One region of the Serratia sp. CoH_134_PS_4 genome, then DNA from elsewhere that is predicted to be linked to it. Evidence: predicted binding sites of a transcription regulator. Region 1 holds the regulator's gene; each other region holds the start of a gene.
What was found. Region 1 encodes sigma-54, which starts transcription at its own class of promoters, with help from an activator protein. Its sites were predicted from a motif close to GTTGGCACANNTTTCGCTNT; they were not measured.

Region 1 (2,272 bases):
CAAAAGAAGAGTAACTAATCACTTATGGCTACACTCATCGCAGAAAACTTGGCGAAAGCCTACAAGGGCCGCAAAGTTGTTGAAGACGTCAGTCTGAACGTGAAATCCGGCGAAATCGTCGGCCTTCTGGGGCCGAACGGTGCCGGTAAGACCACCACCTTCTACATGGTGGTGGGTATCGTTCAACGCGACGCCGGGCGTATCGTGATTGACGAAGAAGACATCAGCCTGTTGCCACTGCATGCGCGCGCGCGTCGTGGTATCGGCTATCTGCCGCAAGAAGCGTCAATCTTCCGCCGCCTGAGCGTGTATGACAACCTGATGGCCGTTCTTGAGATCCGTGATGACCTCAGCAGCGAACAGCGAGCAGACCGTGCGGTAGAGCTGATGGAAGAGTTCCATATCTCCCATCTGCGCGACAACCTGGGCCAGGCCTTGTCCGGTGGCGAACGCCGCCGCGTGGAGATCGCCCGAGCCCTGGCGGCCAACCCGAAATTCATCCTGCTGGATGAACCCTTCGCCGGGGTCGACCCCATCTCCGTTATCGACATTAAAAAGATTATCGAGCACTTGCGTGATAGCGGCCTGGGCGTGCTGATCACCGACCACAACGTGCGCGAAACGCTGGACGTATGTGAACGCGCCTACATTGTCAGCCAGGGCAAACTGATTGCTCACGGCACGCCGGATGCTATTCTGGCCGATGAGCAGGTGAAACGCGTTTATCTGGGCGAAGAATTCCGCCTCTGAGTACCAGCGCGCCCATTGGGCGACGGTTAACGGAAGTAAACAGAAGATTATGAAGCAAGGTTTGCAACTCAGGTTTAGCCAACAATTGGCTATGACCCCCCAACTCCAGCAGGCTATCCGCCTGTTGCAGTTGTCCACGCTTGAACTCCAGCAGGAGATACAGCTGGCGTTAGAGAGCAACCCATTGCTTGAACAGACTGACCTGCACGAAGAAATCGAAACCAAAGAAACCCTCGAAACCGAAGGTTTGGACACCCGCGAAGCGCTAGAACAGAAAGACATGCCGGAAGAGCTGCCGTTGGACGCTACCTGGGATGAAATCTATACGGCGGGTACCCCCTCCGGTACCCGTACTGATTACAGCGATGATGAACTCCCGGTTTATCAAGGTGAAACCACCCAGACCCTGCAGGACTATCTGATGTGGCAGGTGGATCTCACACCGTTTTCCGATACGGATGCCGCCATCGCCACCTCAATCGTTGACGCTGTCGACGACACCGGTTATCTCACCGTGCCGCTGGAAGACATTCTGGAGAGCATCGGTGACGAAAATGTGACAATGGACGAAGTCGAAGCCGTATTGAAACGCGTACAGCGTTTTGATCCGGTTGGCGTTGCCGCGCGCGATCTGCGTGATTGCCTGTTGGTTCAGCTTTCCCAGTATGCCGAAGACACGCCCTATCTGGCTGAAGCACGCCTGATCATCAGTGAACACCTGGACTTGCTGGCCAACCACGACTTTCGCAGCCTAATGCGAACAACGCGCTCAAAAGAAGATACACTGAAAGAAGCGATGCAGCTGATTCAGTCACTCGATCCGCGTCCGGGCCAGTCGATCAATACCGGCGAGTCTGAGTACGTGATCCCAGACGTGCTGGTACGCAAAGTGCAAGATGTTTGGACGGTTGAGCTCAACAGTGACAGCATTCCACGGCTGAAGATCAACCAGCAATACGCCGCCATGGGCAACAGCGCGCGTAACGACAGCGACGGACAGTACATCCGCAGTAATCTGCAGGAAGCCAAATGGCTGATCAAAAGTCTGGAAAGCAGGAACGACACTTTACTGAAAGTCTCACGCTGCATTGTCGAGCAGCAACAGGCCTTCTTTGAGCAAGGTGCAGAATTTATGAAACCCATGGTACTGGCGGACATCGCTCAGGCCGTGGAGATGCATGAATCGACAATCTCACGCGTGACTACGCAAAAGTTTTTGCACAGTCCGCGCGGCATTTTCGAATTGAAATATTTCTTCTCAAGCCATGTGAATACCGACAGCGGAGGCGAGGCTTCCTCTACGGCGATCCGGGCAGTCGTGAAGAAAATGATCGCGGCGGAAAACCCCGCCAAACCGCTCAGCGACAGCAAGCTGGCCACCCTGCTCTCCGATCAGGGGATCATCGTGGCGCGGCGTACCGTCGCCAAGTACCGAGAGTCTTTGTCCATCCCGCCGTCCAACCAGCGTAAACAGTTGGTTTGACCTCTATTGAGAAGGAAGACACTATGCAGCTCAACATTA
Region 2 (2,272 bases), on a different contig from region 1:
TGACGAAAGTCGGGCAGGTCGACAGCGCCAGGGTATTTTGCGCAATGTAGTTATGGGGTTTGGCTAACAGCAAGGTGCGGAAATGGGCGATTTCGTCTTTGGTCGCCGCCGGGCCGATCAGCATGCCGTAACCACCGGCACCGTGGACCTCTTTCACCACCATCTGATCCAGATTGGCCAACACATAGGACAGTTCATTCTTGTGACGACATTGCCAGGTGGGGACGTTGTTGAGGATCGGCTCTTCTTGCAGATAGAAACGCACCATGTCCGGCACATACGGATAGATCGACTTGTCGTCGGCCACGCCGGTGCCAATGGCGTTTGCCAGTACCACATTGCCGGTGCGGTAAACTGACAGCAGCCCCGGAACGCCGAGCATCGAGTCGGGGCGGAACGCCAGCGGATCGAGGAACGCGTCGTCCACCCGGCGGTAAATCACATCCACCTTGCAAGGCCCGGCGGTGGTGCGCATAAACACGGCGCCGTCCTTGACGAACAGGTCGGCGCTTTCCACCAGCTCAACCCCCATCTGCTGCGCCAGGAAACTGTGCTCGAAATAGGCGCTGTTAAAGCGGCCCGGAGTCAGTACCACGACCGTGGGATCGTTAATCGGCGAGCTTTCGCGCAGGGTTTGCAGCAGGTGCGACGGATAGCGTTCCACCGGTGCAATGCGTTGTTGGGCAAACAGTTCAGGGTACAGGCGCATCATCATCTTGCGGTTTTCCAGCATGTAGGAAACGCCGGAGGGCGTGCGCAGGTTATCTTCCAGCACGTAATATTGGCCGTCACCGTTACGCACCATGTCCACGCCAACGATGTGCGCGTAAATATTGCGGTGCAGATCGACCCCTTGCATACAAGGCTGATATTGATCGTTCGCCAGCACCTGTTCTGCCGGAATGATCCCGGCCTTCAGAATATGTTGTTGATGGTAAATGTCGTGAAGAAAGGCGTTTAGCGCCTGAACACGTTGGCGAATGCCGCGATCGAGCATCGCCCATTCGCTGGCGGGAATGATGCGTGGCACGCTATCAAACGGGATCAGGCGTTCGGCACCATCGTCATCACCATAGACATTAAAGGTAATCCCCACTCGGTGAAACAGCAGTGCAGCTTCTTCTCTTTTGCGTTGAATGGCCTTTTGGTCGGCCTCTTGCAGCCAGTGCCAGTAAGCTTCGTAGTGACCCCGGTGTTTACCCTCAGCCAGAAGCATCTCATCAAAAAACGGTGAAGCGGACAGATCGATATTTAGCATCATCACCTCGTCGACATTACAGGCTGTAAACGGATCCAGCATAAAATGTGCCAAGGTGAGAAAGGGGCGAAAATGGCGCGAAAACACAGGATTGGGACGAGAAGGAGCACTCTCTAGGTGCAATCAAAGCGAGGGGTGCCTTAAAACGGGGCGAAACTGCAGTGAGCGAGAGCCAGAGTGATCGTTAGTGGCGCGTCAGAAGAGGGGCATGCTGCAAGTGGAAAAATAAAAACGGCCAGCCGATGGCTGACCGTTGGGCGCGTTGCCGTAGAATTAACGACGAACGGCGATGGCTTCGATTTCGATTTTCACGTCTTTTGGCAGACGAGCAACTTCGACGCAAGAACGTGCTGGGAAAGGCGCGTTATGTTCGGTGAAGAAGCTTTCGTACGCGGCGTTAACGGTGGCGAAATCGTTCAGATCTTTCACGAATACCGTGGTTTTCACGATATCGGCGACTTTCAGGCCTGCGGCTTCAACGATCGCTTTAACGTTTTCCAGTGACTGGCGTGCCTGAGCGGTCACGTCGTCGGCAACGGCACCGGTTTTAGGATCGACAGGGATCTGACCGGAAGTGATGATCATGCTGCCCAGATCAACGCCCTGCACGTAAGGACCAATGGCTGCCGGGGCGAGTTCAGTGCTGATGTTACGTGACATTTTTTCTCCTAATTTACCCTTCGTCTTTCAAACCGTAGCGTTGTTGGCTACGGCTTAAAATCCATTGGGTAGCAACGTGGGTTGTTCTATCCAGAAACCCCATTATAGGGCGTCGCCGGGAGAATAACAGCGCCGTCTCCCGGCGAAAACCGCAGATTTAGTCTGCCTGCAATACGACTTGGTGTTCGAACTCTTTCTCGCAGTAATGGCACTTCAGGTGTACGTCACCGTCGCGGGATTTCACGCTAAAGCTGGACGATACCGGTTCACTGCGGCTGATGCAGTTGCTGTTCGGACAGGTCAGCACGCCGTCGATATGATCCGGCAGGCTGAGAGTCAGTTTACGCACCACCT
Region 3 (2,272 bases), on a different contig from region 1:
TCAGCGAAGGTCCATGAGAGAATCGCGCCCGCAGTAGCCACCACGGTATTCAGGAACGCCAGGGCCGCAACACCGTTAGCCGCGCTGGCAGAACCGGCGTTAAAGCCAAACCAACCGATGTACAGGATGGACGCACCGGTAAACACCATTGGCAAGTTGTGCGGCTTGAAGGCTTCTTTACCGAAACCCGCGCGCTTGCCCAGCAGGTAAGCGCCAATCAGGCCAGCACTGGCCGCGTTGATGTGCACGACGGTACCACCGGCAAAGTCCAGTGCACCATCTGTAGCGAGCAAACCACCGCCCCACACCATATGGGCAATTGGCAGGTAAGAAATGGTGAACCAAATTGCCGCGAAGATCACTACCGCAGAGAAACGGATTCGTTCGGCAAAGCCCCCCACAACCAGCGCAACGGTAATACAGGCAAATGAGCACTGGAATGCCACGTGGATCATTTGGTTAAAGGTGCCGGTAACGCTGTCGATGCCAATGCCCTTAAGCATCGCCGTCTGGAAGCCACCGAAGAACGCATTGCCTTCGCTGAAAGCCAGACTGTAGCCATAAAGCACCCATAACACGCACACCAATGCGAAGGTGACTGTCACTTGGGTCAACATGGAAAGCACGTTCTTGGAACGCAGCAAACCGCCGTAAAACAACGCGACGCCCGGCAAGGTCATGAACAGCACCAAAGCGGTGCAAATCATCATGAAGGCGTTGTCAGCCTTGTCTGCGACCGCCGGAGCGGCCAGGGCCAAAGAAGGAACCATGGTTACCGTACTCAGGCCCAACATGGATAAAAGTTTTTTCATTATCAATCCATCCCCATTACTTTACTGAGCCTGTGATTACAGTGCTGCTTCATCTGTTTCGCCGGTGCGAATGCGAATGACACGTTGCAATTCGGCAACGAAAATTTTGCCGTCACCTATTTTGCCGGTGTAGGCCGCTTTACTAATGACATCAACCACTTCATCTAACTGGTCGTCAGCGATAGCAATGTCGATTTTTACTTTGGGTAAGAAGTTGACGCTGTACTCGGCTCCGCGATACAGCTCAGCATGCCCTTTCTGACGACCAAAGCCTTTCACTTCGCTTACGGTCAGCCCCTGAATACCTACAGAGGATAGGGCTTCACGCACGTCCTCCAGCTTGAATGGTTTAATCACCACGGTCACCAGCTTCATATTGCCTCTCCACGAATTAAGCCCAAACTCACCCCGGGTACGAGTCTTATAAAGCAAAGGCTATGCCACAAATGATTTTGTACGCTAATTCAGCAAATTAACCGGCAGGACGGCGATCCGTTGCACTGCAGGTCGCCGCCAATGCGCCAGCGCACAGAAGATTGATTAAATATTGCGCACTATTTTGGTGCGTGACGCGTCGAAAAAGTGCAGAGAAAGGGATTTAAAAAGCCGTGATGCCTGTTTGTGGTGCGTAGGCGTGGGAAAAGTAAGAGGCCGCCAAAGCGGCCCCAGGCATTACGCCGTTTGTGTTTCTTCGCGGTTAGCGGCGGCCAGTTCTTCCCCCACCAATTGCAGCTGATACATCTGGTAGTAACGTCCCTGCTGCGCCAGCAGTTGCTGATGATTGCCCTGCTCGACGGCCTGGCCACGGTGCAGCACCAGAATAGTATCCGCATCCACAATGGTCGACAGACGATGAGCGATCACCACCAGCGTGGTATGTTCGCGAATCAAACGCAGTGCGCGCTGAATCGCCTGTTCCGTTCCCGAATCAATGTTGGCTGTCGCCTCATCCAGGATCAAGATTTGCGGTGCCTGCACCAACACCCTGGCCATCGCCAGCAGCTGTTTCTGGCCCACAGAAAGATTGTTACCTTGCTCACCCAGGCGCGTATGAATACCCTGCGGGAAGCCGCGCACCAGCTCAGCCAGTTGAACCCTTTCCAGCGCTTGCCAGACGGCTTCCTCACTGATATTGCGCCCCAGGGTAACGTTAGCCAGCACTGACTCGGCAATCACTACCGGATCCTGCTGCACCATCGCCACGCCCTGACGCAACGTACGGTGTGACAGACTGGCCAGCGGACGCCCATCGAGACGCACCTCTCCCTGGTTAACGGGGTAGTAGCCCATTAACAGATTGGCCAACGTACTCTTACCGCTGCCGGTATGGCCGACCAGCGCCACAAAACCACGCGACGGCACCGACAGCGAAATATGCTGCAGCACCTTTTTGTCATCACGGTAGGCAAAGCTCAGATCGTCTATATCTATGCGCCCGCTTTCCAGCGGGCGTTCATCCG

Region 2: the regulator sigma-54 is predicted to act here: its motif matches at 1,294-1,313, upstream of AC2FCQ_RS07700 (circularly permuted type 2 ATP-grasp protein).
Region 3: the regulator sigma-54 is predicted to act here: its motif matches at 1,238-1,257, upstream of glnK (P-II family nitrogen regulator).

Annotation. Positions count from the first base shown of each region.
Region 1 covers NZ_JBXWKI010000005.1:215,157-217,428, forward strand. Annotated here, with positions in the region: gene lptA (lipopolysaccharide ABC transporter substrate-binding protein LptA) at 1-18, shown strand, start outside; gene lptB (LPS export ABC transporter ATP-binding protein) at 25-750, shown strand; gene rpoN (RNA polymerase factor sigma-54) at 800-2,233, shown strand; gene hpf (ribosome hibernation promoting factor) at 2,257-2,272, shown strand, end outside.
Region 2 covers NZ_JBXWKI010000003.1:149,419-151,690, forward strand. Annotated here, with positions in the region: gene AC2FCQ_RS07700 (circularly permuted type 2 ATP-grasp protein) at 1-1,258, opposite strand, end outside; gene ridA (2-iminobutanoate/2-iminopropanoate deaminase) at 1,532-1,918, opposite strand; gene pyrI (aspartate carbamoyltransferase regulatory subunit) at 2,076-2,272, opposite strand, start outside.
Region 3 covers NZ_JBXWKI010000004.1:185,957-188,228, forward strand. Annotated here, with positions in the region: gene amtB (ammonium transporter AmtB) at 1-812, opposite strand, end outside; gene glnK (P-II family nitrogen regulator) at 849-1,187, opposite strand; gene AC2FCQ_RS09245 (SmdB family multidrug efflux ABC transporter permease/ATP-binding protein) at 1,485-2,272, opposite strand, start outside.